DNA from 3 places in the Pseudoalteromonas sp. MER144-MNA-CIBAN-0113 genome. Region 1 is predicted to be linked to each of the others. Evidence: predicted binding sites of a transcription regulator. Region 1 holds the regulator's gene; each other region holds the start of a gene.
What was found. Region 1 encodes FliA, which starts transcription of late flagellar genes. Its sites were predicted from a motif close to CTAAAGNTNNNNNNNNNNNNGCCGATA; they were not measured.

Region 1 (10,288 bases):
TATTTATTGCCTCAGGTATCCTTATTACTATGGGCTTAGTCCCAGGTATGCCACACCTTGCATTTTTAAGCTTAGGGGCGCTTTTAGGTTACCTTGCATACTATACTCAGCAAAATAAACTGAAATTAGCCGCTGCAGAAGCAGAAGAAGCCGAAAATGCGGCCTCAGGTACCGGAATTGCGGCTAAACAAGAGCAAAAAGAACTGGGTTGGGATGATGTTCAACAAGTTGATGTTATTGGTCTAGAAGTCGGTTACCGACTCATTCCTCTCGTTGACCAATCACAAGGTGGCGAGCTGTTAAACCGTATTAAAGGAGTGCGTAAAAAACTATCTCAAGAGCTGGGCTTTTTAGTGCCGCCGGTGCATATACGCGATAATCTAGAACTCGACCCAAATGCATACCGCATAACCATGATGGGTGTATCAAGTGGTGAGGGTGAGCTTAAACATGGTGATGAATTAGCGATTAACCCAGGCCAAGTATTTGGCCCGCTAAAAGGAATTGAAACTAAAGATCCTGCGTTTGGTTTAGATGCGGTTTGGATAAAACCCGATCAAAAAGATGAAGCACAGTCTTTAGGTTACACGGTGGTTGATTCGGCGACCGTGGTGGCAACCCATATTAGCCAGTTACTCACCAATAGCGCCGCATTATTACTCGGACATGAAGAAGTACAGAACTTATTAGATATGTTAGGTAAGAGTCACCCTCGCTTAGTTGAAGGACTTGTACCTGAGGTATTACCGCTGACCACCATCGTTAAAGTACTACAAAATTTATTAAACGAAGGGGTGGCAATACGAGATATGCGTTCAATTGTTCAAACCCTTGTTGAGTATGGCCCTCGTAGCCAAGACCCAGATGTATTAACGGCTGCAGTGCGAATATCACTGCGTAGATTAATCGTCCAAGATGCCGTTGGTATGTCTTCTGAAATCCCTGTCATAACCTTGGCGCCTGAGTTGGAACAGATGTTGCATCAGTCACTTCAAAATGCAGGTGATGAAGGTGCCGGAATAGAACCAGGGCTTGCTGATAGACTTCAAACATCATTGAATGAAGCGCATCAAAATCAAGAAATGGCCGGTGAACCTTCAATATTGCTAACGTCAGGAATGTTACGCACTGTGTTATCTCGATTTGTTAAATACACCATTCCAGGATTGCGAGTGATGTCTTATCAAGAGATACCAGATGAAAGACAGATCAAGATTGTCAGCTCTGTAGGCCAACAATAAGATTTTAAAGGGGTTTGAATTATGAAAATTAAACGTTTTTTTGCTAAAGACATGCGCACTGCACTAAAAGAAGTAAAAGAAGAGTTGGGTGTTGATGCGGTTATTATGTCAAATAAAAAACTAGCTAATGGCGTTGAAATTGTTGCTGCAGTTGATTACGACAAAGCAGCGACAAAAGCGCCAGAGCAGCCTCAAAGCCAACCTGCTGCAAGAGCTTCATTTGCACATACTGAGCAAAGTTCACATAATTTTGTTAAACCAGAACCGCAACGCGCTCAACCTAAGCCACAGGCAAAGGTTGCAGATAGCTTACAAGCTTTACTAGAGCGTCAGTCTCCACGTCCTCGTTCAGCAGAGCTTGCTTCAATGTTTTCACACTCTGGCATTGACACTTCTGGTCACTATCAAGAACAAGAGCCTGTGCAATCACGACCTAAAAATATGTTTGAACGTGAACAAAGCGCGCCAGTGCGCCCTCGCACCCAAGCCGATAGCTTAGGTTTCGACGACTTAGACAGTGGCTTTGACGATTTAGATTCACCTAGCGCACCGCGTCAGCAAACAATGCATAAAGAATCCAGTGACATCAGCACAATGCGTGAAGAAATGAACGCAATTCGTCAACTATTAGAGCACCAAGTATCAGGTTTAATGCAGCAAGATATGGCACGTCGCGACCCGACCCGTGCATGTATGATTGACCGCTTAGTCGGTATGGGGATAGAAAAAAATGTTGCTGAGCAAATGGCATGTTTTGTACCAGACGATGTGTCTCGCCAACAAGGCTGGAAAGCTTTATTGAACATGGTTGAAGATCAAATGCAAACCACGAACAACGAAATACTTCGCCAAGGCGGTGTTTTTGCGTTAGTCGGACCTACTGGCGTGGGTAAAACCACCACAGTTGCAAAACTGGCAGCATTGGGTGCACAAAAATACGGTGCCGATAAAGTAGCGCTTATTACTACCGATACCTACCGTATTGGTGCTTATGAGCAGCTAGCAACGTATGGTCGTATTATAGGTTGTGGCGTTAAACAAGTTAAAGATGCAAATGAATTAGCAGAAGTTTTATACCATTTACGAAATAAACGTCTAGTCTTAATTGATACAGCAGGAATGAGTCAACGTGATTTACGCTTAACCGAGCAGTTAAACACCTTGATGCGTAATCAGCGTGTTGATATACGTAGTTATTTAGTATTAAGTGCGACGGCGCAAATTAATGTATTACAAGAAACAGTAAGGCACTTTAAAAAAGTACAGCTAAGCGGATGTATTTTTACTAAACTTGATGAGTCATTGAGTTTAGGTGAGATTATTAGTATTGCGATTCAAAATCGTCTCCCAATAGGGTATCTTACTAACGGTCAGCGAGTACCAGAAGATATTAGAGTGGCAAATGCCGAAAAACTAGTAAAAAAAGCTGAGCAATTGTATTTAAAAAGAATAAAAGCACAACAATCACGACACCAATCAGTGGCGTCGAGCACAGTAGAGATGTATGATTAACACAGTTTTAGATCAAGCAAGCGGCCTTCGCAAAATGAGCAAGAATAATAATAACGGCGTAAAAGTTATCGCTGTCACCGGCGGCAAAGGTGGAGTGGGTAAAACGAACGTATCCCTTAACACGGCAATCGCGTTAGGCCAACAAGGCAAACGTGTGCTTGTACTAGATGCTGATTTAGGATTAGCGAATTGTGATGTGATGCTTGGACTGCGCGTTGAGCGTAATTTATCTCATGTTTTATCGGGCGAATGTGAACTTGATGATATTTTAGTCGAAGGTCCCGCAGGCATAAAAATAGTGCCTGCAACATCGGGTTCGCAAAGTATGGTTGAGTTATCACCCTCAGAGCACGCTGGACTTATTCGTGCATTTAGTGAACTTAACACCGACTTTGATATTTTAATTGTTGATACCGCTGCGGGTATTTCTGACATGGTATTGAGCTTTTCTCGTGCCGCACAGGATGTGGTTGTGGTGGTATGTGATGAGCCAACATCAATTACCGATGCCTATGCGCTCATTAAAGTACTGAGCCGTGAGCACGGCGTATACAAATTTAAAATTGTTGCCAACATGGTGCGTAGCTTACGCGAAGGGCAGGAATTGTTTGCAAAACTTTCAAAGGTTACCGACCGATTTTTAGATATATCAATGGAGTTGGTTGCAACAGTTCCTTATGATGAGAATATGCGCAAATCAACGCGCCGCCAAAAAGTAATTGTTGAGGTTTTTCCTGGGTCGCCTGCTGCAATTGCTTTTAAAACACTGGCTACAAAAATTGCTAAGTGGCCAACACCTAGTCAAGCCTCGGGTCATTTAGAGTTTTTCATTGAGAAACTAGTTAGTAACTAACAATGACAATACCGGTGAATAGAGCTATGGGATATCAGTCAACACAAAATTTAAATATGATTGTTGAAAAGCATGCCTCATTAGTCAAAAAAGTGGCGTGCCATTTAATTGCTCGTTTACCGGCCAGTGTGCAGCTAGATGATTTAATTCAATCGGGTATGATTGGTTTAATTGAAGCTTCAAAAAACTTTGATGCAAGCAAAGGCGCAAGCTTTGAAACCTTTGCCGGTATTCGTATTCGTGGTGCGATGATAGACGAAATGCGCCGAGGCGATTGGGTTCCACGTTCAGTTCACAGAAAAAGCCGTTTGGTTGCAGAAACTATTGTTGCGCTTGAGAACAGTTTAAACCGTGAACCTAAAGATAGTGAAGTTGCTGAAAAACTTGAAATTTCGCTAAATGAGTACCATCATATTTTAAACGATGTAAATGTAAGCAAAGTGTTAGGTATTGAAGACCTTGGTATAGATGACGATGTGATTACACCTCATGGCCAAGATTTAGCACTAGACAAACCGTTCAATAATGTTAAAAATGAACGGTTTAATGAGTCTTTACTCAGTGCAATAAAGTCGTTACCGGAAAAAGATGCAATGGTGCTTTCTTTGTACTATAACGATGAGATGAATTTAAAAGAAATTGGGCATATACTCGATGTAAGTGAATCGCGTGTAAGTCAGATACATGGTCAGGCGATGATTAAGCTTAAAGCAAAAATCAATGACTGGATAAACTAGAAGTAAGTAAATAAAGGTTCAGGCCTCACTGGAGGATGTTTTGGATAAAAACATTAAAATTCTTGTTGTTGATGATTTCTCAACAATGAGACGTATTATTAAAAACCTGTTGCGCGATTTAGGTTTTACCAATGTTCAAGAAGCAGATGACGGGTCAACTGCTTTGCCTATGTTGCAAAATCAAGCGTTTGATTTTGTTGTAACAGATTGGAATATGCCAGGCATGCAAGGTATTGATCTTTTAAGGGCAATTCGAGCTGATGAAAAATTAAAGCATATTCCTGTTTTAATGGTTACAGCAGAAGCTAAAAAAGAACAAATAATTGCTGCGGCCCAAGCAGGTGTTAATGGTTATATTGTTAAACCATTCACTGCAGGTACATTGAAAACTAAATTAGAAAAAGTGTTCGAACGCTTAGGTTAATGAGAGGGAGAGGCTTATGTCAGCACCTGCTGCGCCTCAGATTACTTTAGAACAAGCTCGCCAGTTAGTTGTTTTTTTAGAAAATGGTGAGCAAGATAAAGCGAATCAGTTAATTTTAGAAACAGCTTCACAAGAGCAATCACAGTTATTTGCTGAGGTGGGTAAGTTGACGCGTCAACTGCACGAAGCTTTAAAAAGTTTCGAGTTAGACACGCGTTTAACAGACATTACCACTGATGCCATCCCTGACGCAAAAAAACGCCTTAACTATGTCATGGAAATGACAGAAAACGCAGCCAATAAGACAATGGATGCGGTTGAAGCAAGCTTACCATTAGCACAAGAAATCGCTGACGAAATAGCTGATATCAAGCCAACGTGGGATCGTTTAATGAACCGCGAAATAGAGCTTGGTGAGTTTAAATCACTTTGCCATAGTATTGATAAGTTTATGAGCAGTTCTCATCACAAAACCGATGAGTTACAAATGCTGATGACTAATGTGCTGATGGCTCAAGACTATCAAGATTTAACCGGTCAGGTTATTCGCCGTGTTATTGAACTTGTCCGTGAAGTTGAAGAAAGTTTAATTCACCTGTTAACTGCATTTGCAGCGCAAGGTGGTGAGGTTGAACCAACTGAACAACCAGAAAAAATAGAAGATCCCATTGTTGCACAAACACTAGCAGGTCCCGAAGGGCCTATTATTGATAAAGAAACGCGTAATGATGTTGTATCTGATCAAGATGAAGTTGATGATCTATTATCAAGTTTGGGCTTCTAATAGGAGAGTACTGCATGAGCTTTGAAGTCGATGAAGATATTTTACAAGACTTTTTAGTAGAGGCCGGAGAAATCCTTGAGCTTTTATCTGAACAGTTAGTAGAACTGGAAAACAACCCAGATGATACTGAGCTACTAAACGCAATATTTCGCGGTTTCCACACTGTAAAGGGTGGCGCTGGCTTTTTGGCTATGACAGAGCTTGTTGATGCATGTCATGGTGCTGAAAATGTGTTTGATTTACTGCGCCAAGGTGTAAGAACAGTTAACTCTGAATTAATGGATGTGATTTTACAAGCACTGGACACCATTAATGAAATGTTTGCCACGATTAAAAATCGTGACCAGCCAGAGCCTGCTGATCCAGAATTACTTGCAGTACTTCACAAACTTGGGCAGCCACCGACAGCAGAAGAGCTTGCCGGCGATTCTGTGGTTGAAGATATAGCTCCTGTGGAAACTCCATCGGTAGAGCCTGAACCAGTTGCAGAGCAACCGAGCAACGATGCTGAAGAAGACCCGTTTGCTTTTGATGAATTATTTAGCGGCCCAGATAGCAGCAGTACTGAGTCTCAGATTGATGAAATAACCGAAGACGAATTCGAAAGCCTACTTGATGAACTTCATGGAAAAGGGCAAGCCCCACAAGAAAAACAATCATCATCAAGTGGCAATGATGTCAGTGGTGATATAACTGACGATGAATTTGACAGCTTATTGGATGAACTTCATGGTGTAGGCAGCTTTGGCGAAGTGAGCCAAGCAACCGCAAGTACACCACAACAAACACCATCGGCTCCTGTGGCTTCACCAAGTAACGAGCAAAGCTCGGGCGATGATGAAATAAGTGACGACGAGTTTGAAGCCTTACTTGATGAACTTCATGGTAAAGGTGCACCTAAGTCGATAGAAACACCGGCTCCTGTAAGTAAACCTGAACCAGTGGCAGCTAAAAAGCCAGAACCAGTTGCTGCAGCTAAGCCACAGCCTAAACCAGAGCCAGCTAAGCCGGCTCCTGCGGCACAAGCAGCTAAAGCTGCGCCGCCCAAAAAAGCAGCGCCTCCACCGGCAGAAACAACTGTACGTGTTGATACCAAACGCCTAGACCAAATAATGAACATGGTGGGCGAGTTAGTACTTGTGCGAAATCGTTTGGTAAGCTTGGCAACAAACTCTGACAGCGAGGCTATGGGTAAAGCTATTTCCAACTTAGATGTTGTGACTGCTGATATCCAAGGTGCAGTAATGCAAACACGAATGCAGCCAATTAAAAAAGTGTTTGGCCGTTTCCCCCGTGTAGTACGAGATTTAGCACGAACGCTGCAAAAAGATATTAATTTATTACTTGTTGGTGAAGACACCGATTTAGATAAAAATTTAGTGGAAGCATTGGCAGATCCACTCGTGCATTTAGTGCGCAACTCAGTGGATCATGGTATTGAAATGCCCGATATTCGTGAAGCATCGGGTAAACCTAGAACCGGTACTGTTACTTTATCAGCGTCTCAGCAAGGCGACCATATCCTGCTTACCATCCAAGATGATGGTGCCGGTATGGATGCTGAAAAGCTTAAAAAGATTGCGATTAGTAAAGGGGTGCTTGATCACGACCAAGCGAGTCGTCTTTCTGATACTGAAGCTTATAACCTTATTTTTGCACCTGGGTTTTCAACCAAAGAAGAAATCTCAGATATTTCTGGCCGTGGTGTTGGTATGGATGTGGTTAAAACAAAAATCACTCAGCTCAATGGCTCGGTTAACATAAAATCAGAAATGGGCGTAGGGACTACTTTAGAAATCAAAGTTCCACTAACACTTGCGATATTGCCTACCTTAATGGTGGTGGTGGGAGAGCAAACCTTTGCCTTGCCGCTAGCGGGTGTAAGTGAAATATTCCACTTAGATTTAACAAAAACTAATGTGGTTGATGGCCAGCTAACGATTATTGTTCGTAAAAAGTCGATTCCATTATTCTACCTTGAACATTGGCTTATAAAAGGCGCTGATAGAGGTCAGCGAAAAGCACAAGGGCATGTCGTTATTGTGCAAATAGGGACTCAAAAAGTAGGGTTCGTTGTTGATTCACTAATAGGTCAAGAAGAAGTGGTGATCAAGCCTCTAGATGCATTATTGCAAGGTACGCCGGGTATGGCGGGTGCGACTATTACCTCTGATGGTGGAATTGCACTGATATTAGATGTACCGAGTATGCTAAAGCATTACGCTGGATAATAAAAAGTAGGTATAAACTTTATGCCTACCCATTCATTGAATAAGAGAGCGAAATGGCTGTTAAAGTTTTAGTAGTTGATGATTCAAGCTTTTTTCGCCGCAGAGTGAGTGAAATTCTTGAACAAGACAGCGGCATTGAGGTAATAGGCTTTGCTGTAAATGGCCGAGAGGCCGTCGAAAAAACAGCTCAGTTACGTCCTGATGTTATCACCATGGATGTTGAAATGCCGGTGCTGGATGGTATTAGTGCTGTGAAAGAGATCATGGCGAGTAATCCAACACCTATTTTAATGTTTTCATCGTTAACACGAGCAGGAGCATCTGCCACTTTGGATGCGCTTGATGCTGGGGCGATGGACTTTTTACCTAAAAAGTTTGAAGATATTGCTCGCAATAACGATGATGCAATTAAGTTATTGCAAAATAAGGTTAAGGAAATAGGCCGCCAGCGTATTGGAAGAATTACGAGAACGGCCCCATCTCCAAGTATTAGTAAACCAGCGTCAAACAGCTCTGAGCGCTTTTCTAACCTTGCTAAAAAGCCGATAGTTCAACCTGATCGTAGCTTTAATAATGCGAGTCCTGCATCTACTAGCAGCAGTGCCTCAGCGCGTGCCAGTGGTAAGCAGTATCAGTTAGTTGCTATTGGTACATCCACAGGTGGGCCGGTTGCACTGCAAACTATTTTGACGCAATTACCTGCTAATTTTCCACACCCTATTTTACTCATACAGCATATGCCTGCTGCATTTACCCCGGCTTTTGCTACTCGCTTAGATGGCTTGTGTAAGATTAAGGTAAAAGAAGCGCAGCAAGGCGATAGATTACAACCTGGGTGCGCTTATTTAGCGCCAGGTGGCCAGCAAATGATGGTAGAAGGACGTGGCTCTAATAGAACCCTTCGTGTGTTTGAAGATAAAAATGAACGAGTAAACTATAAACCAAGTGTTGATATTACCTTTGCCAGTGCGGCCAAAGCGTATCAAGGTGATGTGCTTGCCATTATTTTGACAGGCATGGGTGCAGATGGTCGTGATGGTGCTCGCATGCTTAAGCAAACTGGCGCTACAATTTGGGCTCAGGATGAAAAAAGCTGTGTTGTCTATGGTATGCCTCAGGCGATAGCCAGTGCAGGTTTAGCGAGCGAAAGCATTAGCCTTCATGATGTGGCTGCACGTTTAAAAAGAGAGGCTGGCTGTGGATAAGCTTTCTGTTTTAGGATTACTGGTTGCATTAGGTGCTATTGCAATCGGTTATTCTTTAGAGGGAGGTGTGGTATCTGCGCTGTTTAATGGGCCTGCACTAATTATTGTATTAGGCGGTACATTAGGTGCGGTGATGCTACAAACATCAGCCAATACATTTAAAAAAATGCTTGGTATTACTCATTGGGTTTTTGTTACCGACGACCATGATATTGAAGATGCTATTGAGCAAGTAAAACGCTGGTCGCATAAAGCCCGTCAAGAAGGGTATTTAGCATTAGAAAGCGAAGCACTTGCGCATTCAGATCCCTATGCCGCCAAAGGACTGAGCTTATTAGTTGATGGCTGTTCAGAGCAAAAACTACGCGATACCCTCGAGATTGACTTATTACTTGAGCGAGAACGATTACTTGATGCTAGCCGGGTATATGAAGCAATGGGTGGGTATAGCCCAACTATTGGTATTTTAGGTGCGGTACTTGGGCTTATTCAAGCCATGTCATTTATTAACGATCCTGAGCAGTTAGGAACGGGTATTGCCACCGCGTTCATTGCAACTATATATGGTGTTGGTTTGGCTAATTTATTATTTTTACCTATGGCCAATAAGCTAAAGCAACGGGTTGAGCAAAAGATGCTTTATCACGAAATGTTAGCGGAAGGTGTAATTGCTATTAGCCAAGGTGAGAGCCCTATTAATATTGAACTAAAGCTTGAAGCCTACCGCGTTGAACGTCCAATTTTACAGGCCCATTAGCGCCTATGTTACGCCGTCGCTTACGTCATCACCAATTAAAGAGCCAACATACTGAGCGCTGGTTAGTTTCTTATGCGGATTATATGACCATAATGTTTGCATTTTTTGTTGTATTGTATGCAATTGCGATAAACAAAGAAGACAACATCAAGGTTTTATCTGATTCTCTTGAGCATGTTTTTGATAAGTCTGCAAAACAATATTCTCAGCAGGGTAACGGGGTAAATGGTGATGCTTTATTGCTTGAAAGGGTGACCCCTGAGGCTGAAATTCTCTATGGCGAAAGTATTCAAGAGCTAGAGCAAGACCCAATGTTACTCGATGGTCAAAGTGACAATAGCAATATTAGTCAACGCCACTTAGGTAAGCCGCTGGATAGTTTATTGGCTAAATTACAATCGTCGCTAATTGATGAGATACGCAGTGGCGAGGCTAGCTTAGAACTAAGCCAAGACTGGTTGGTTATTGAGCTCAATTCCGGATTGTTGTTTGCCAGTGGTAGTGCTGTTGCACATAACAAGGCCAAAGAGATTGTAAAAAAAAT
Region 2 (10,288 bases), on a different contig from region 1:
CACTATGGCCAGTGTTGATTCTGTTGATATTAGTATAAAAGGCAAAGGTGGCCATGGTGCTTACCCGCATACAACTATCGACCCTGTGATCATCGCAGCTCGAACGATACTTGCACTACAAACAATTACTAGTCGTGAGCTTTCTCCACTTGAGCCTTCAGTGATAACGGTGGGTTCCATTCATGGTGGCTCTAAACACAATGTTATTTCTGATGAAGTTAAGTTGCAACTTACGCTACGCAGCTACAATCCAGATATACGTAACGCACAAATAGTGGCAATTAAACGTATTACTGCAGGTATAGCACAAAGTGCAGGCCTCGAGGAATCTCTCTACCCTGTAGTGAAAGTTCATGAAGATGAATCAATTCCATCAACTTACAATAACCCAGTACAAACTAACCTTGTTCGAAACGCTATAAAAAGTGCGATAGGTGATGCAAACGTGCTCGAAACAGAAGCGGTAATGGCCGGTGAAGACTTTGGATTATACGGGCGCACCGACGAAAATATTCCTATCACCTTATTTTGGCTAGGTGGCGTTAACCAACAGCAGTACGCCAAGGCAATAAAAAATAACGAAACACTGCCCTCGTTACATTCAAGTAAATTTGCGCCTGATTATAAAGTAGCACTGCCTACAGGAATAAAGGCAATGAGTAACGCCGCTGTGGCACTATTCAATCAGTAACCTTCAACGCTATATGTAAGCCCTGCGATTAATTTACCGCAGGGCTTTTTTTATAACTCGACTTTTTATACGGCGCTTTTTTTGTACGTTTGGCAAAGCGCTTTTTAGGTGACGTTTTAGGTAACAGTGCAAATGCCTGACTATTGCAGTTCGCCGCTTGACTTACAAAATTAGTTAAATCGGCTAATAAAGGTTGTATAAACTGCTGATAACTCATTGCTTGCTGTGCAATATCACCTAAACTCGACTCCCATTTTGCAGTTAAGTCGGGGCTTGATAATCCCTCTGGTAATACACTAATTAATGCCAGACCTGTTTCAGTTGCTTTAATTGCTTTTCCCTCACGTTTTAAAAAGCGACGTTTAAATAACAGCTCAATAATGCCTGCACGCGTTGCTTCTGTACCGAGGCCATCTGTTTCTTTTAATATTTTTTTGATTTGCAGGTCTTTTACATAACGGCTAATTCCCGTCATAGCAGCAAGTAAGGTTGCATCGGTAAAATGAGCCGGAGGAGATGTATGCTTTTGCACCACTTCACCTTTAGCACAAGTAAGTGCCATACCTTTTTCTAAATAAGGCAATGTAGCTTCTTCTTTGAGTTCCGACTTACCCATGAGCAATTTAAAACCTAAGCTTACATCTTGCTTTGCACTTGCTTTAAATAAACCTCCGGCTATGGTTACCTCTACTTTGCTTTCGTTGTAAATGTAGTCGGGATAAAACTGAATTAAATAGTGTCGACTTATTAACTGATAAATTTTTGCTTCATCATTGGCTAAACTCACACTTTTTAACTGTTTAGCTGTCGGCACAATGGCGTGATGAGCGGCCACTTTTGCATCATTAAAACATTTACTACGTTGTTTTGCATTTGCCTCATTTACCAGCTCTACTGACTGCCCACCATTTACGGCTATCGCTTTTAAAATAGCAGGTGCATCTTGGTGATGCTCTCTCGGTAAGTAACGGTTATCTGAGCGTGGGTAGGTAATTAATTTATGACGTTCATATAAAACTTGGCAAATATCGAGTACTTTTTGTGCTGGCATCCCAAAAGCTTTAGCAGCATCTATTTGTAAAGCAGATAAGTTATAAGGAAGCGGCGCGGTTTGTTTTTTTTGCTTTTGCTCAAGCGCTGTTACATTTGCGGGCTGATTAGCAATGCGTGAAGTCACATTTTCGGCTAAGGCTTTATTAAGTACTCTGCCCTCTTCATCTTGATATGGTTCGCACGCTTTACTCGGTATCCACTTAGCAGTAAATGATTGCTGCTCAGGTGTAACAAGATGAGCAAGTACTTCATAAAATGGTTTGGATACAAAATTTGCGATTTCATTATCACGATTTACAACTAAACCTAAAATAGGTGTTTGTACTCGCCCAACCGACAACACATTACCAAAGCCCGCTTTTTTCCCAGCTAGCGTATAAGCTCGCGTTAAATTCATACCAAACAACCAATCAGCACGAGACCGTGCTAAAGCAGATACACTCAAAGGGATAAAATCACGGTTAGCCCGCATAGAGTTGAGTGATTTTTTTACCGCAGTTAAGTTTAAATCACTAATCAATAAGCGTTGAATACTTTGCTTTTTAGTTTGACTAATTTTTGCTTGCTCGATTACTTCATCAACCAGTAGCTGACCCTCACGATCAGGATCGCCAGCATGCACGAGTGTTGTAGCCTGCTTAATTAATTTTTTTAAAATGGTAAGCTGCTTACGGGTTTTTGTTTTAGCTTTTAATTGCCAGTGTTCAGGCACAATAGGTAAATGCTCAAATTGCCATTTTTTAAAACGCTCATCATAGTCATCGGGTTCTGCTTGCTCGAGCAAATGACCTATGCACCAAGACACACAATCACCATTCGCCACTTCAATATAACCATCGTGTTTTTTATGAGGTTTTGGAAGCGCATCTGCAATAGCGCGTCCTAATGAAGGTTTTTCAGCAATATAAAGTTTCATAACCACACCCCAACACTGTTCATATAAACAGTAGTTTAGCATATCAGTTTAAAACTGGGGATATTTTTATAGTTTCTAACTTAAAGCTTTATTTCGCTTATTAACAAAAAGATATAAAAGAGGCAGGTAACACACTATAACTGTGCCAACATTAATGAGTGGCAGTAAAGTTTTATACATATAAGTGCTATATGATAATTCCCAAAGATGGCGGTCGACTAAACGAAACAATTGTAAAATGGGTGCACCAATAACCACAAGCTGACCCAGTACGCATTGCCACAAATAAACTTTATCTTTGATACCTAAATAAGCAATCAAAGCCATCCAAGATAAATCGTTTAATGCCCAAACTACATAACGGTATATGTAAGTGCCGTCATCAAACTCTTTGAGCGATGAATGAATTAAAGCACCAAAAAGAAAAAAAGAAGCCGTTATTAAAGTAAACCTTAAAGCACAGAGATCTTTTCGTAAATAAAAAACAAAAATAGCTGGGCTCAAAATAAGCACCCAGCTACTGTTTAAAATTTCTAAAATTTTATCAAACCAATCAGGCATGATTACTTAGTAAAATTCGTTTTTTTATCATCGTCATCGCCAGTACCGTTACCAGGCATACTACAATACTTAGTTAACATACTCGCCCCATTACATTTGTTAAGAATGTTGCATTCTATGCTAAAAAAGGTACATAGCCAAGTCATTCTATCTTACATCAATTGGCGCTGACTCTTTTGCCTTGCCTTGTAAAATTGATATTTCTACACGGCGGTTACGTCTTCGATCTTCGCGGGAGTCGTTCGGCACTAAGGGCCTAGTTTCTGCACGTCCTACCACCATCATTCTGGTTTTATCAAAACCTGGAACTTTTTGTAATTCACTCGCTACCGCAACTGCGCGTTTAGATGATAAATCCCAGTTATTAATGTAAAGCTCGTTGGAAACCTGAAAATCATCCGTATGACCAGACACCGTAATTTCACCGGGTACATCTTTAAGTAATCGGCCAATATCTTGAATGATAGGTTTAAATTGTGGTTGTAAAAATGCACTCCCCGATGGAAACGAGCCATTTTCTCTAATACGAATTATGATTTGCTGCCCTAAAGATTCAAGCTCAATAGCCCCATCAATAATTTGCTTTTCAAGCTGTTGCGCAATTTTTTTAACTAAGTCATTTATTTGCTCTTGATCAGCAGCAGACACTGCCGTAGCTGCAGCAACTTCCTCTGAGGTACTGCTTGATTCACCACCTCGCTTTTCACCACGTTGCTCTTGACGTCCACCTGCGGAGCTTTCATCTCCCGCCTGAAACTCAAGCATTTGTTGGGTCATTTCAACCGTTTGTTGCTGAATGGTTTCTATAGGAGTTGGCTCAGGTTTACCCGGCGTAAACTCCATAGCAATAACAGATGTCCCTTTTGGAATGTCTTTTACTTCTATTTTATTTTGTACACCAAAAGCAAACTTCATTGAGCCTGCAATTTGTTTAAATTTAAGTACATCCATTTCAGAAAATGCGAGTAAAAGTACGAAAAAGCACATTAATAATGACATTAAATCGGCAAACGTTCCCATCCACGCAGGAAGTCCTGGAGGTGGGCATTTGCACTCTTCATCTGACATAATTATTCCTCAGTATTGACTGCGCGTTTTGATTCAGCCAAATAATTTTTCAAGATCCCTTCAATTACTTTAGGATTTTGCCCGTCTTGAATACCTAATACTGCATCTAAAATTAAGCGCTGATTCATGGCCTCTTCGTCTTTACGCAGTTCAAGTTTTACCTGAATAGGAATGGCTACAACGTTTGCTAAAAACGCACCGTATAATGTGGTTAACAACGCAACCGCCATTGCCGGTCCGATAGCTTTGGGGTCATCCATGTTCGAGAGCATAGCCACTAAGCCTATCAACGTACCGATCATCCCCATTGCAGGTGCAATATCACCTAATGATTTAAATAAGGTTGCCCCCATTTCATGGCGAGTGGTGGTTAACGAAATATCTTTTTGTAATGTTGCACGTACCACATCAGCATCATGCCCATCTACTAGCATATCAACGCCTTTGCGCATAAAAGGATTTGGGATTTCGGCTTCTTCTAAGGCTAAAAACCCGCCTTTTCGAGCAGAGTCAGCTAATTCTACCGCTTTTTCGATTAATGCTTCAGGAGGCTCAATTTTAAACATAAACGCTTTTGCACATACTTTACCAATGCCAAGAAATTGCGACATGGTAAAATTAGATAAAACGATAAAAAGGGAACCACCAAATACAATAACCACAGAAGGGGTATTGTAAAACATAGCGACTTCACCGCTACTACTCATAAACATGGACATGACAATTAAGCCAATTGCGCCAAGGATCCCAATAATGGTTGCTAAATCCACATTCCCTCCAAAGGTTTTATATTTTTTCTTCGCAAGCGTTGTTATTAATTGTTTATCGGCAAGGTACTGAAATACTTAAGTGATTTTTATGATAAACGGTAAAATTAAGATTAGCTATATTTTAGATCAACATAGGTAATCAATCTAATTAATCAAAATTAATAATTTTAAAAAATAACGTTGAAACGCAATAAAACCCAATCAACAGCATTTATCTATCAAAAAACAATATCATTCTTTGACCTAGTTTAGCATTCCCCCTAAAATTGGCGTCTAAATTTATTATGTAAGTTGAAAATAAAGATGGCGACTAAAAAACCTGAAAATTTAAGTTTCGAACAAGCACTAGAAGAGTTAACAACAATTGTCAGTGAAATGGAACAAGGTGATTTATCGCTTGAACAGTCTTTAAAGCAATTTGAGCGCGGTATTGCACTTGCGAGCGCATCTTCAGGCAAACTTCAACAAGCTGAGCAAAAGGTGTCGATATTAATGGGTAATGACGAAAAAGCACCGCTTACTCACTTTGATAACGATATGGAATAATCGTGAGCATAAAAGAACAAATAAAACTCGCTCAAGATGATGTAGCTAATACGCTCAACCTTTATTTTGAACAACCTCTTGAAAGCGACAATACTATAAAAGAAGCCACACATTACAGTGTAATGAATGGTGGTAAAAGACTGCGCCCGTTTTTAGTGTACACCACAGGTAAAATACTCGGTGCTGACAAGCGTGATTTAGATGTACTTGCCGCAGCCATTGAATGTATTCATAGTTATTCATTAGTGCATGACGACTTACCCGCTATGGATGATGATGATTTACGCCGTGGTCGCCCTACATGTCATATTGTATATGGTGAAGCACAAGCGATTTTAGCTGGAGATGCACTGCAAACTTTAGCATTTGAACTTATTGCTAAGCACACATTTAAATGTTCGACTGAAGCACAATTAAAAATGATCGCAGCACTAGCGCATGCATCGGGGTTACAAGGTATGGTTGCCGGACAAGGCCGCGATATTGCAGCAACCGATAAGGTTATTACTGTTGATGAGTTAGAACGCATTCATAAACTTAAAACCGGTGCGCTAATAAATTGTGCGATCACTCTTGGCGCACTGTGCGCTCCTAATACAAGCCAACAAACTTTAGATAACTTATCAACTTTTGGATACGCTATAGGGCTTGCATTTCAAGTTCATGACGATATTTTAGATGTTGAGGGCGATACGCTTACTTTAGGCAAGCCACAAGGGTCAGATATTGCAGCGAATAAAGCGACATACCCCGCTTTATTAGGTATGCTAGGCGCTAAGCAAAAAGCACAAAATTTAATACAACAAGCCCATGAGGCATTAGCTAACATTGACGCAGACACAACAGATTTAGCGGCATTGGCTAACTATTTAATTGAACGTGACCATTAAATACAGCTAAAACGTATTAACTCTTAGTATAAAATTATTACTGAATATTAAGTCGCCTTTTAAACCTCGTTTGTTTTGAGGAGGGTTAATATTAGCGAAGGATATATAAAAAACCATGACACTTGATAGCAGCAAGTATCCATTACTTGATTTGGTGAACGAACCAGCCCACTTGCGAGACTTAGCACAAGATAAGCTTCCTGCATTTAGCCATGAATTGCGTGACTATTTACTCAATTCGGTATCGCAAAGTAGCGGTCATTTAGCGTCTGGTTTAGGAACCGTAGAACTTACCGTTGCACTACATTATGTATACAACACACCCGAAGACCGCTTGGTCTGGGATGTGGGTCATCAAGCTTATCCGCATAAAATACTGACTGGCCGTCGTGATCAAATGCATACCATTCGCCAAAAAGACGGATTGCATCCTTTCCCTTTTAGAGATGAAAGTGAATACGACACCTTTAGTGTTGGCCATTCAAGTACCTCAATTTCTGCGGCGTTAGGTATGTCTATTGCTGCACAAAAAGAAGGCAAAGGGCGTAAAACAGTCGCGGTAATAGGCGATGGCGCAATTACTGCTGGTATGGCCTTTGAAGCAATGAACCACCTTGGCGATGTTAAATCAGACATGCTGATCATTTTGAACGATAACGAAATGTCGATATCTGAAAATGTCGGTGCGTTAACCAATCATTTTGCGCGTATTTTATCAGGTAGCTTTTATACCAACATCCGCGAAGGCAGTAAAAAGCTGCTCTCTGGTGTACCGCCGGTAAAAGAGCTTGCCAGCCGTATGGAAGAACACATTAAAGGGATGATGATCCCGGGTACTTTTTTTGAAGAATTAGGTCTAAATTACATTGGCCCAATTGATGGACATGATGTGAATATGTTGGTTGATACGCTGCGCAATATGCGTAACTTAAAAGGCCCACAGCTTTTACATATAAAAACCCAGAAAGGCAAAGGTTACAAGCCTGCCGAAGCCGATCCGATTGGTTATCATGGCGTACCAAAATTTGATCCTGCAACATCAAGCTTACCAAAATCTAAGCCAGGTGCGGCGACTTTCTCAAATGTGTTTGGTGATTGGCTTTGTGACATGGCCGAGCAAGACAGTAAGCTCATGGCAATCACGCCAGCTATGCGTGAAGGTTCAGGCATGGTACGTTTTTCTAAAGAGTATCCAGAACAATACTTTGACGTAGCAATAGCAGAACAACACGCTGTTACTCTTGCTGCAGGTTTTGCTTGTGAGGGCTTAAAGCCCGTTGTGGCTATCTATTCTAGCTTTTTACAACGCGCGTACGATCAACTAATTCACGACGTTGCACTGCAAAACCTACCGGTATTATTTGCTATAGACCGCGCCGGTATTGTTGGAGCCGATGGTGAAACCCATCAAGGCGCCTACGACTTAAGCTTTATGCGCTGTATACCTAATATGGTCATTATGGCCCCAAGTGATACTAACGAATGCCGTCATATGCTTTATACAGGCTATCAAGCTAATTGTCCTGTTGCTGTTCGTTACCCGCGTGGTAGTGCAGGCTCAACAGACATTCAAAGCACTATGCAACAACTTGAAATGGGTAAAGCAAATGTAATTAAAAAAGGTACTAAAGTGGCTATATTGTCATTTGGTACCTTGCTTGAAAACGCACAACTTGCCACTGATGAGCTCAATGCCACTCTAGTAAACATGCGATTTATTAAGCCACTTGATACGGCATTAATTGATGAGCTGATTAATGATCACGATATTATTGTAACCCTAGAAGATAACGCGATTGCGGGCGGTGCAGGCTCTGCAGTTAATGAATATTTATCGAGCATTAAAGCCGATGTAAAAGTGCTTAACTTAGGTATTCCTGATGAATTCATTAAACATGGCACACAACAGCAAATGCACGATGAAATGGGGTTAGGTGAACACGGTATTTTAACTTCAATTAAATCATTTATGAGCTAACACTTATCGTGTTTAATAAAAAAGGAGCCATTGGCTCCTTTTTTATTGCTCATCTATAACCTCTAGCGCATCCATACCTTAATATCGGCTAGACCATTGCTTTGTAACAAACCAATTTGCTGTTCAACATTGGGGTTTTGCTCAAACTCAAATGCATCTAATTGCTCGTCAAAGGTAATATTAGCGACGCCATCGCCGCCGCGTTTTTTAACTTGATGTAATGCTATGTCAGCTAGATTAATTGATGTTTCCCAGCTAATAACTTGCCCACCTAAGAGAGGTAACGGATAGAACGACCACCCGACTGACGCTGTTATATTGGTTGTTTCACCGTTAGGAAGCTGAAACGAATAATCAGCAATTGCTTGGCATAATTCATATACATAGCTGTCGATTAAATTACATTTAAAATCGCGCAATAACAGTAAAAACTCATCACCACTCCAACGGGCAACATAATCAGAACCTTGGGTACGCGAGTTAAGTAATGCTGCTACTTGTTGTAAACAGCTATCTCCAGCAATAGGACCATAGGCATCGTTAATGCGGCTAAAGTTATCTAAATTAATAATTAACAACACCAACGATTTACCTTGAGCCTGTAATGACTGCGAGTTACGCTGAAAATGCTCAATATCTTTTGGTAGTTGATCAAACAAAAAACGGCGACTTCTCAGCCCTGTTAGCTCATCAGAGTGACTAACAAGTTTAAGCTGAGAGTTTACTTGGTTTAATTTATCGTTTGCTTGGCGAAGCTCAAGGGTTCGCTCAGTAATAAGCCCCTCAAGAACCTGCTGCTTACGTCGCTCTTGAACTTTAAATACCCAAAACACCAAATAAAAGAGCAACACAAAACCACTGGTGATCAGTAATCTAAAATATATAGTTTCACCAAATCGTTCAGGCACCACAAAAGCGTATTCGGCCGATTGCGCTTTGCCCCAATCTTCACCTTGACGTTTTGTCTCTAATTCAAATAAAAACATACCTGCTGGTAAGTTAGTGTAAATTGCTTCTCGGCGGGTATTTGCATAGCGCCAATCATTATCAAGTCCATTGAGTTTATACCTAAACTCTATACTTGCAGGTGCATAATAATCGATAGCGGTATAGGTAAGCGTTACATCACGCTCGTCAGTTTTAAGTACTGGCTTTTTACCTAACGCAGCCGCAGCAAGTTTTCGTGATGGCGTGGTTAAAGTTTCTATAGTTGGTTTAAGTGAACGCAGTCCAAATAATTCTACGTCTTTAGGAATTTCTACAACGCCTTGCAAGCTGGGATACCAAATTGAATTATCCATATCAACCACCGCATCATGGCCTAAACCATTACAGCATTGACTTGCTTTACCATCGAGCTGTCGATCAAATGAAGAGATCACTTCCTCCACTTTTAGGCTTTCAATGTTGGCTTTGAATTGCTCAACTGGCATGCGATAAACCCCTTTCATGGTGCTTACCCAAATGCGTTTTGTAGTATCATCGTACTCAAGACTAAATATAGAACCATATGGCAGCCCATTGGCGGCATCTAATTGCTGCCACTGCCCTTGTCCACTGCGATAAAACAAACCATCATTCAACGAACCAATTAAAATACCTACGCCTTTAATGTGTAAAATGCTAGTAACGTACGCACTTTCTAAGGTGGTTTGGTCACCTATTTTTTCTATCCCGCGTTCAGTAAAGTAATACGCGCCTTTACTGGTACCAATCACGCCAAAATTTGGTTTATCTAGAACATAAGTAACAAACTTACTACCTAAGAACGCATTGTACGCAAAAGGGTTTAAGCCATTATAATTTAGACGATAT
Region 3 (10,288 bases), on a different contig from region 1:
ATAAAAGCTTTTTTGATCAATTTGTTAGCGAGGCGAGTCGGGTTGATCAAATTTTTTCAGAAAAATCAAACAGCTTATCAACTAGTATCAACTCGATGTTTAACAACGTGCAAGAAGCACTTAACCAACCTTCATCAACAGTTGCTCGTTCATTGGTGATGAGTGATGCGCAAAATCTGATTGATCAAATGGACCGGCTTGCAGGTATTGTTTCAGAGCAAAAAGCGGTGGTTAATGAGCAATTAGAAATATTTTCTGAAGAGGCGAATACGTTAATCGAAAGTATTAGTTCGTTAAATCAAGAAATTGCGGGTGTTCATGGCACTAAAAACGAAGCAGATGCGAGCTCAGCTTACAATGAGCGTGATAAAGCAATACGTGATTTATCAAAACTAATTGATATAGAAACACTCGATGGCCCTAATGGTGAAAAACAAGTATTTATGGGCACAGGTGAAGCGGTTGTTATGCAAAATGGTTCATTTAATTTGTTTTCGATTAGTGGCGATCCCGATGCTAACTTTAAAGAGCTACGTTTAGATGTAAATGGCGGTAAGGCTGTGTCATTAGATATAGACCCTACTAAACTCAAAGGTAAAATTGGCGGTTTATTAGCGTTTAGAGACGATATTTTGGTGCCTGCTCAAAATCAAATAGGCCAGATGGGCATTGCACTTGCCGATTCGTTTAATCAGCAAAATCGTTTAGGTATGGATGCAAACGGCGAGCTTGGAGGCGATATTTTTAATATCCCAACGGTCAGTGCTTTTGTTTATCAAGCAAATACCGGAACAGCTAATATGTCAGCAACCGTTGAAGCTGGTAAAGGCAGTGAACTACCAGCGAGTGATTTTGTGATCACCTATACGGGGAACCCTAACGAAGTAAGTATTCAGCCAATAGATAATAAAGGTGAACCTTTAGGCACAGCCTCTTTAGCAACTATTCCACCCAGTGGCATTATCGATTCAGCCGCTATTACCAGTGGGGAGTCGTTTGGTTTAGAGCTAAACGTAACCGGAGCCGGTAATGCCGGTGACCAATTTCAGGTAAAACTTAATAGTGGCGCGGCAGGTAATATATCGCTGACAACAGGTCGAGGCGAAGACATTGCCTTAGCCTCTCCAATTAGAACAGCTGACGGCCTAGATAATACAGGCACAGGCAGTATTTCACCGGGTAATGTCACCGATGTAACCACGGGTAGTTTTAGTAATCCTTTGGATTTAGCAAATGGCCCTATTAGCATTGTTAAAACAGCCAATGCTAACGAATATCAACTTACTGATGGGAATGGTACAACCACGTTTACGGTTACACCGCCTGCTAACAATATACTCGCTCAAGCCGGGGCACCATACGATGGTTATGGCTTTGATTTTAATATTGAAGGCGTACCAGCAACGGGAGATACCTTTAATTTAGAATTTAATGAAGGTGGTTTTGATGATAACCGCAACGGTCAAAAACTTGCTGACTTACAAAACACCGATTTAGTACGTCAAAATGTGGTAGCAAGTGCCTCAGCCGATAATCATAAAACCTTGAACCAGGCCTATGCTGGGTTAGTAACCGATGTTGGTGTAGTAACCAGTCAAGCAAAAACCAACGGGGCGGCATTTGATGCTTTAGCACAGCAATCAGAAGCCTGGTACGAATCGTTGTCGGGCGTAAATTTAGATGAAGAGGCAGCTAATTTGCTGCGTTTTCAGCAATCTTATGCTGCATCGGCTCAAGTACTGTCTGCAGCACGTTCTATTTTTGACACTTTACTGAGTGCGGCGAGGTAATTATGCGTTTATCAAATAATTTAATGTATCAAAGTCAAATTAATAAAATTTTAGATAATCAACAGGGCGTTGCAGGCGCTTTAGAGCGAGCAAACACAGGTCAAAAGTATTTGAGTACCTCTGAAAACCCAGCTGCTATATCGCAAGGGATGTTGTACACCAATAAAATAGAAACCAATGAGCAGTTAACTAAAAATATAAAGCAGCTAAATGGTCGCTTATCAACCGAAGAAAGCATACTTAAGGGTATGAACGACACTATTTTAGAAGCGCAAATGCTAACCATACGAGCGGGCAATGGTTCGTTAGGTCAAAGTGATTTGGCTTCAGTTGCCAGTGAACTAAAAGAATTGCAAAAATCGCTGCTTAACTTAATGAATAGTCAATCAGAAGGGGGGAAATACCTATTCTCTGGCTATCAAGACGATATTCAAACCTATACATTTAATAGCACTAATGGCAAATACGAATACCAAGGCGATCAAGGCCAGCATGAAGTAACCATTGCAAAAGGGGTTGAGATAAAATCAAGCGATAATGGCTTTAATGTATTTGAACGCGTAGATGCACGTCTTGATGTGGTGTCGAATGATGGAGCGCCATCAGGCGGCATTACCGCAGGGACTGTTTATGTTGAAAACCAAGGCGAGTTTGACAAGTTTCATAAAGATAATTATAACTCAGACCCAGATCCGCTTATTTCTCCAACGATCAATACCTATAACGTTAATGTTATCCCTGGTGCAACGCCTTCAGCGCCTGATCAGTATGAAATATTACGTGATGGTAATCCTCTTGTACCACCTGTTACTGGTGAAGTAACTGATGAGCCGATTGAGTTTGCAGGCATGGAAATTCAACTTGAAGGTGTAGCACCCGGCCAGCTTGATTTTACCCTTGAAAAGCCAGGTAAAGAAAATGTGCTTAATACGCTTGAAGATCTGATCACTAGTCTAAATGACGAACAACTTGATGGAGCGCAAATTAACCAAGCGTTATCGGATGGGTTAATTCAGCTTAAAAATGCCAGTGAGCAAATTGTGTTTACTCAGGCTGGCCTAGGTGGGCGTATGAACGTGGTGGAGCGTGTGACCGATTCAAACAGTGCTCTAGATATTAATAATCAAGAAAACAGAGCGAGCTTAATTGAAATTGATCCTGCTGCAGCTATTAGTGAACTTACTAAACAAGAGTCTGGTTTACAGGCTTCACAAGCGACTTTTGGTCGCTTGGCTAAACTTTCATTATTCGATTATTTATAAATACCATCCAAGGCAGGTTATTACTATACGAGAAAAGTAGGTAATAACTTGCCTTAACGAAGCGGCAAAAAACTGTCACCCCCTTTTTATCTTCTGTCAAAAAATCGCTAACTTCTAATTTAAAGCCGCAATAAGTGTTATTTAGTTGTTTTAAAACATAGGGTTAATCTTTTTTTACTAGTTGGCACAAGTAATGCATTCAACTAGTCATAGACAGTGTGGTTTTTGCTTAAATATTTTGAACCACATTCTGATTGAAACTAGGAGATGGTAAAATGGCTTTAAGCGTAAATACAAATGTTGCATCACTTAATGGGCAACGCAATCTATCTAAATCTAGCATGGCACTTGAAACCTCAATGCAGAGACTATCATCTGGTTTGCGTATTAATAGCGCAAAAGACGATGCTGCAGGTTTACAAATTGCCAACCGACTAACGTCTCAGGTTAATGGCCTAACGGTTGCTCAGCGTAATGCCAACGATGGTATTTCTATGGCGCAAACTGCTGAAGGTGCAATGCAAGAGTCAGCAAATATTCTGCAACGTATGCGTGACTTATCACTGCAATCGGCGAATGGTTCAAATAGTGCGGTTGACCGTGCATCACTGCAAAAAGAAGTAGCAGCCCTGCAACAAGAGCTCACTCGAATTGCAGATACCACTAAATTTGGTGGCACCAGCTTACTTGACGGCACTTTTGGTACTAAACAGTTTCAGGTAGGTGCAAATGCGAATGAAACCATTAATGTAAGTTTACGTAATGTTGCTGCCGATGCTATTGGTTCCAACGAAATTGATGGGCCAGGAACTGTATTTGGTGTAGTAGCTGCAGGCAGTATGGCTGCAAATGAAGTTGTAGCTCCTGGATCACTGAATATCAACGGTACTGATGTTTTAATTGGAGCAAATGATGGCGCTGATGGTGTAGCTAATTCTATTAATGGAGCTGCGGCTGGTGTTACAGCTGAGGCTCGTCTAAATGTTGTTATCGCAGGGATAACGAGTACCGATAATGCAACTATAAAAATTGGCGATGATGAATATGACTTAGGCACTTTTGGTGGTGATATGGCGCGCCTAGCAGAAGAGATGGTGGCTGACGGTTATGATGCTGTTTATGACCCAGCTGCAGGCAATATTAGCCTAAAAGCAACAGGTGTTGATGGTATTGAATCTGTAATGGAAGCAGTTGGTACGCCTGCTGGTGGATTAACGTTTGATGGAACTGCTGCGGGAGCAACAACAGCTTCAAAAACATCGGAAATAAATTTGTCATCACCGAGCAAAATTGGTATTTCAAACGATGGAGCAGCAAATGAGCTCCAGATGTTTAATAGCTCATTAAGTCAATTGTCATCAGTGGAGGCGATTGATATTAGTGGTACAACTAGTGAAGGTGCTCAATCTGCAATTCAAACTATTGATGCTGCATTAGCGCAAATTGACGCCCAGCGTGCAGACTTAGGTGCGGTGCAAAACCGTTTTGGTTTTACCATTGCCAATCTTGCTAACGTATCTGAGAACGTGTCAGCTTCTCGTAGCCGTATTCAAGATACTGATTACGCGCTTGAAACAGCAACCCTAACTAAAAACCAAATTATGCAACAAGCCGGTACCACTATTTTGTCGCAGGCAAACCAGTTACCACAGGCCGCATTAAGTCTTTTAGGTGGCTAATGCCAGCTAGTTATAAAAAAGCCAAGCAAATATGCTTGGCTTTTTTATTTGTATTTCAATCAATTAAAAGTTTTTACTGTTTTTTTTAAAAAAAAGCTAAAGGTAATTTTATAACGGCCGTTAACTTAATTAGAACGGAGCTTGAACAGATTTTTATTGTGATGGCTCTTGGTTAAAATCAATTAGTTACATTACGAAAGTAATCAGGAGTTATAACATGGCTTTATCAGTAAATACTAACGTTGCATCATTAAATGCACAAAGAAACTTATCAAAATCTAGCGAAGCATTAGGTACATCAATGCAACGTCTTTCATCTGGTATGAAAATTAACAGTGCGAAAGATGATGCGGCAGGTCTACAAATTGCGAACCGTCTTTCTTCACAAATTAATGGTTTAGGTGTTGCTCAGCGTAACGCGAATGACGGTATTTCAATGTCGCAAACCGCTGAAGGTGCGATGCAAGAGTCATCAAACATCTTACAACGTATGCGTGACCTATCTTTGCAATCAGCTAATGGTTCAAACGATGCAAACGCTCGTGCCGCACTACAAAAAGAAGTTGGCGCATTACAGCAAGAGCTTACTCGTATCGCTGAAACGACTAAATTTGGTGGTACAAGCTTACTAGATGGTTCGTTCGGTACTAAACAATTCCAAGTAGGTTCAAACGCTAACGAAACAATTAACGTAACTTTGCGTGATGTATCAGCAGATGCGCTTGGTGCAAATGAAATTGATGGTGCTGGTTCTGTATTTGGCGCAGTAGCTGCAGCTGGTGACATGGCTACAAATGAAGCTATAACAGCAGGCACACTAAATATTAATGGTGTCGATGTTACTCTTGGGGCTAATGATGGTGCTGATGGTGCTGCAGCAAAAATAAATGCTGCTGCTACAGGCGTAGTTGCTGAAGCTCGCTTAGAAGTAACTATTGCTGGTATCACTAATACAGATAACGCAACAATCAATGTTGGCGATGACAACTATGATTTAGGTACCTACGGTGGTGATATGGCTCGCTTAGCTGAGGATATGGTTGCCGATGGGTATGATGCAGTTTACGATTCTGATGCTGGTGAAATTACACTTAAAGCAACAGGTGTGGATGGTATTGAATCTGTTATGGATGCAGGTACTCCAGCTGGTGGTTTAACATTTGATGGAGTAACTGCATCTACAGCAACGGCTTCAAAAACATCAGAAATAAACTTATCATCACCGAACAAAATTGGTATTTCTAATGATGGAACTGCCGATGAAACTGAATTATTTAGTGCTTCTACAAGCTCTTTGACATCAGTTGAAACTATTGATATTTCTGGGGCAACAAGTCAAGGTGCACAAGATGCAATTCAAACAATTGATGCGGCGCTTGCGCAAATTGATGCACAACGAGCAGACTTAGGTGCGGTTCAAAACCGTTTTGGCTTCACTATTGCTAACCTTTCAAACGTATCAGAAAACGTGTCGGCTTCTAAAAGTCGTATCGAAGATACAGATTATGCTGCAGAAACGGCTAAACTGACTAAAAACCAGATTATGCAACAGGCTGGTACAACAATCTTAGCTCAGTCTAACCAGTTGCCACAGGCAGCACTTAGCTTATTAGGTTAATTTAACAATAAGCTCTATACTTAACTACTAAGGAAGGGGCAACCCTTCCTTTCTTGTATAGGTATAAAGCTTTATATCGCTTTATAGTAGGAGCGAATTATGGAAACGCAAAGTTTAAATCTAAATATCAGCTCAGCGCAAAAAGGTGAGGTTACCTCAAGTTACCAAACCCCATCACAAGTTAAGCAAAATGCTGATGAACAAAAGAATACACCCATCACCACCACTGCAAGTAATAGCGAAATTTCTAAAACTGAGTTATCACCTGAAAAACTAGAGAAGGTGGTACAGCAATTGCAGGACTTTATGGGCGAAATGAATCGCAGCCTTCAGTTTAAGGTCGACGAAGATTCTGGCCGTAATGTTATTAAGGTGATTGATAAAGAAAGTGGTGATTTAGTTAAGCAGTACCCGTCTGAAGAGGTATTAGGTATCGTTGCTAAATTAGCGGAAGCCACCGGTGTATTGGTTGATTTTAAAGTTTAGTTTTCAGTAATTTAAGAGGGTAATTATTATGGATATTTCATTTAAAGGTATAGGTTCAGGGCTTCAAGTTAATGAAATTGTAACTGCTTTAGTGAATGCTGAAAAAAGCCCTTACCAAGCTCGAGTAACTAAACAGCAAGCAAACTTTACTACCGATATATCTGCAGTAGGTACCCTAAAAGCCTCTTTGGAAGAGCTTAATGGTTCACTAGAATCATTGGGTGACATCGAAAACTTTCAAAAGCGCACTATCAGTGGCAGTGACGACTTTGTTTCTTTAAGCTCTGAAAAAAACGCGCAAACCAATAATTACTCTATTAAAGTTAATAGTTTGGCTGAGAACCAAAAGCTAACATCAAATGCTATAGCTGGCGATGAAGCGGTGGGAGAGGGTAAGCTCACGATTAGTTCTGGCTCTAACAGTTTTGACATAAATGTGTCAGACACAGCAAAGCTGGCTGATATACGTGACGCGATTAATGACTCTGCTGACAATGATTCAGTTAATGCTACTATTATTACCGATGATACGGGGCAGCGATTAGTGTTATCAAGTAAAGAAACCGGCGCAGAAAACGCAATAAAAATTGTAGTTGATGATGTCGGTGATGGTGGTAATACAGACTTGTCTGGCTTGTCTCGTCTTGCGTATGATAGTGATACAACATCAACAACGTATGCTGAAAACTTAAACGAAGTAACAGCAGCGACGGATGCTTCAATTACGATTGATGGGACGCTTGTTGCGACAAGCAGTACAAATGAATTTAAAGATGTCATTGAGGGCGTCACCATTAATGCCAAAAAAACTCACAATGCAGACGATGATTTAAGTAAAGCAACTATCACTGAAAATAATAATAATGTTGCTGCTGGATTAAAGTCGTTTGTAGAGAAGTTTAATGCATTTATTGATTTATCAAATCAGCTCGGTCGCTCTAGCGCTGAAGAGGGCGTTGGTGCACTTGCGGGTGATTCATTACTTAGAGGCTCTGTAAACCAAGTACGCTCGATGTTAACATCTGAATTTAGCACGGGTAATGGTAATACCGACTTTTTAGCTAACTTTGGTATTAGAACTGAGCGCTCAGGTAAGTTAAGTATTGATTCTGACGCTCTTAAAGCTGCCGTAGAAAGCGATCCACAAGCTATTCAAACGTTTTTTGTTGGCGAAAATGACGGTGATGGTTTTGTTGGCCAGTTAGATACTGTTATTAAAGGTTATACGGCCTCTGATGGTATTTTTAGTTCACGTATTGAAGGGCGTGAAACACAACTCGATAAGCTACAAGATGAAGTTGATGCATTTAATAGCCGAATGAAAAAGTATGAAGAGCGACTATATAGCCAATACAATGCCATGGATATATTAGTTGCTAACCTAAACTCGACAGGAGGTTACTTGCAGCAGCAATTAGCTAACCTACCGGGTGTGGCTAAAAAGTCTAGCTAAACAATTAACTTTGTTTAGCAAATAAAGCCTGGCTTATGAGTCAGGTTTTTTTATGTTTGTTCGATTGTTAGTAACTAACTGTGTTGTTTTATAGTGAGGTTTGAGGAAATAAAAATACAGAGTGAAAAATCTGCTTAATCACTCTGTAAAGGGGAATAAAATAGGGGGTTAGCTAAGGCAAGAAGTGTTTTTAAATATTAGATTTATACTTATTTACAGCTTTTTTATTTTTTTGATTACCAACTATTTTAACCGCTAATAGTTGCTTTTGATTATCTATTTTAACAGATAGCTGTTCTATTAGGTTAATTAAAAACTCAAGTTCAGTAGCTGAATAATGAGTTTTTTCTCTAGAAAGTGAGCTACTTATGTGAATATCAAGTTTATTATGAATATTCAGCGCTTGCTCAATATCCCAATCTTCTGAGTCAGCAATCAAACTTACTAGCTCATTGCAATATGCTCGAGTCTCACTATCTTTAACTTGTGAGCTTGTAACCCGATTTAAAGACATTACAGTTGTGGTTCTCTTTGTTCGAATGGAATTGCTTCCCAGCCTGACTTAATCTCTTTAATTAAGGTAATTACTTCATCAATTTTATCAATGTTGTTTTCAAGGTTTGCAGTTAATAAGCAACGCTGACAGTAATCGTACAAAGAGTCTAAGTTAGTTGATACTTCATTATTGTCTTCAAAATTTAACACTTGCTGCAACGCACCAAGTAGCACAATACAATCAGAGATTGCGTTGCCTTTTTTTTCTAACTCTTTACGTTCAATAAATCCTTTTGCAGCAGAGAGCTTGCCAACAATATTTACAAACACGAGTTTGACTTGATCATAAGGTGTCATCTCTTTAACGCTGCTAACTGTTATTTGACGGTATTTATTGATTGATGCATGAGCCATAGGTAATTCCTTAAATTTTAATTACATGTTCAGAACTCTAAGCAAGTTTAGTTCCAACATAAGTTTGACTATTACTTTATCGGCCAAAACAGTCACACCTTTAAATAATAATAGCAGTTTTTATGAGTTTTTACTGTGTGAAATCGTATCATTGAAAATCGCATTATATGTCGTTTAATTCATCCTAAGTATGTATGTCACTAAAACTACCCAGGCAATTAATAGTTATAAAGTATTGACTTTGTGCGGCCAGTGTCTGTTTTTTGGCGTTAATGTCAAAAAATCGCCGCTATTGCTTGCATCCAAACCCAACTGGCTTACAATTTGATTAATAAAACAAATTAGTGAAATAAATGGCTCGCTAAAGATGATCTTAATTTTAGATAATAATAACAATCGCTCTATTGGATTATACGCATCGCTTACTTTTATTGGTGAGGCGGTACAGTTGCAAACAGAAGCTGACTTTGAACAGGCATGTAGCCACTATCAAAACAAAGAATGTATTGTGGTGTTAGGTGCTTTGCAGTCTTTAGATCACGAAAGTTTAATTAAACGATACCCAACATTTCCTTTTTTACTCATTGGTGAAACGCTTAAACCTTTGTTGAGTTTGGCTAATGTTGTGGGGTTGATATGTGAGCCATTTACTCATGAAATAACCACACAGCTGTTACACGACTGTCAGCAATATCAGCGCATGTTGCCGCATGAACATAAAAATAATAAAGAGAAAAGCACCTTTGATGGTCTTGTTGGTGAAACCAAAGCCGTAAAAGATTTACGCTTTTTAATTACGCAGGTTGCTAAAACCGATGCTAACGTACTTATTTTAGGTGAGTCGGGCACAGGTAAAGAAGTAGTTGCCCGAAACGTACATTTGCTTTCTAAGCGTAACAAAGGCCCATTTGTACCAGTAAACTGTGGGGCAATTCCTGCAGAGCTACTAGAAAGCGAATTATTTGGCCATGAAAAAGGTGCATTTACCGGCGCTATTTCAGCACGTAAAGGCCGGTTTGAATTGGCGCAAGGTGGCACCCTATTTTTAGATGAAATCGGCGACATGCCACTGCAAATGCAGGTTAAGTTAC

Region 2: pomA (flagellar motor protein PomA) is a predicted target of FliA. The motif match lies at 5,113-5,139, and genes of this name have one in related genera.
Region 3: fliS (flagellar export chaperone FliS) is a predicted target of FliA. The motif match lies at 9,275-9,301, and genes of this name have one in related genera.

The regions. Positions count from the first base shown of each region.
Region 1 covers NZ_JBEOOG010000025.1:17,490-27,777, forward strand. The annotation lists gene flhA (flagellar biosynthesis protein FlhA) at 1-1,241, shown strand, start outside; gene flhF (flagellar biosynthesis GTPase FlhF) at 1,263-2,753, shown strand; gene AAEY57_RS08725 (MinD/ParA family ATP-binding protein) at 2,746-3,606, shown strand; gene AAEY57_RS08730 (RNA polymerase sigma factor FliA) at 3,633-4,343, shown strand; gene cheY (chemotaxis response regulator CheY) at 4,384-4,767, shown strand; gene AAEY57_RS08740 (protein phosphatase CheZ) at 4,784-5,551, shown strand; gene AAEY57_RS08745 (chemotaxis protein CheA) at 5,566-7,782, shown strand; gene AAEY57_RS08750 (protein-glutamate methylesterase/protein-glutamine glutaminase) at 7,836-8,987, shown strand; gene AAEY57_RS08755 (flagellar motor protein) at 8,980-9,744, shown strand; gene AAEY57_RS08760 (flagellar motor protein MotB) at 9,750-10,288, shown strand, end outside.
Region 2 covers NZ_JBEOOG010000043.1:20,496-30,783, reverse strand. The annotation lists gene AAEY57_RS12160 (M20 metallopeptidase family protein) at 1-691, shown strand, start outside; gene AAEY57_RS12155 (DNA topoisomerase III) at 720-2,660, opposite strand; gene AAEY57_RS12150 (hypothetical protein) at 2,736-3,221, opposite strand; gene AAEY57_RS12145 (flagellar motor protein MotB) at 3,369-4,289, opposite strand; gene pomA (flagellar motor protein PomA) at 4,292-5,059, opposite strand; gene xseB (exodeoxyribonuclease VII small subunit) at 5,363-5,605, shown strand; gene ispA ((2E,6E)-farnesyl diphosphate synthase) at 5,608-6,495, shown strand; gene dxs (1-deoxy-D-xylulose-5-phosphate synthase) at 6,611-8,473, shown strand; gene AAEY57_RS12120 (diguanylate cyclase domain-containing protein) at 8,536-10,288, opposite strand, start outside.
Region 3 covers NZ_JBEOOG010000066.1:11,466-21,753, forward strand. The annotation lists gene flgK (flagellar hook-associated protein FlgK) at 1-1,790, shown strand, start outside; gene flgL (flagellar hook-associated protein FlgL) at 1,793-3,052, shown strand; gene AAEY57_RS15040 (flagellin) at 3,328-4,731, shown strand; gene AAEY57_RS15045 (flagellin) at 4,949-6,349, shown strand; gene AAEY57_RS15050 (flagellar protein FlaG) at 6,449-6,835, shown strand; gene fliD (flagellar filament capping protein FliD) at 6,864-8,288, shown strand; gene AAEY57_RS15060 (hypothetical protein) at 8,479-8,802, opposite strand; gene fliS (flagellar export chaperone FliS) at 8,802-9,197, opposite strand; gene AAEY57_RS15070 (sigma-54 dependent transcriptional regulator) at 9,565-10,288, shown strand, end outside.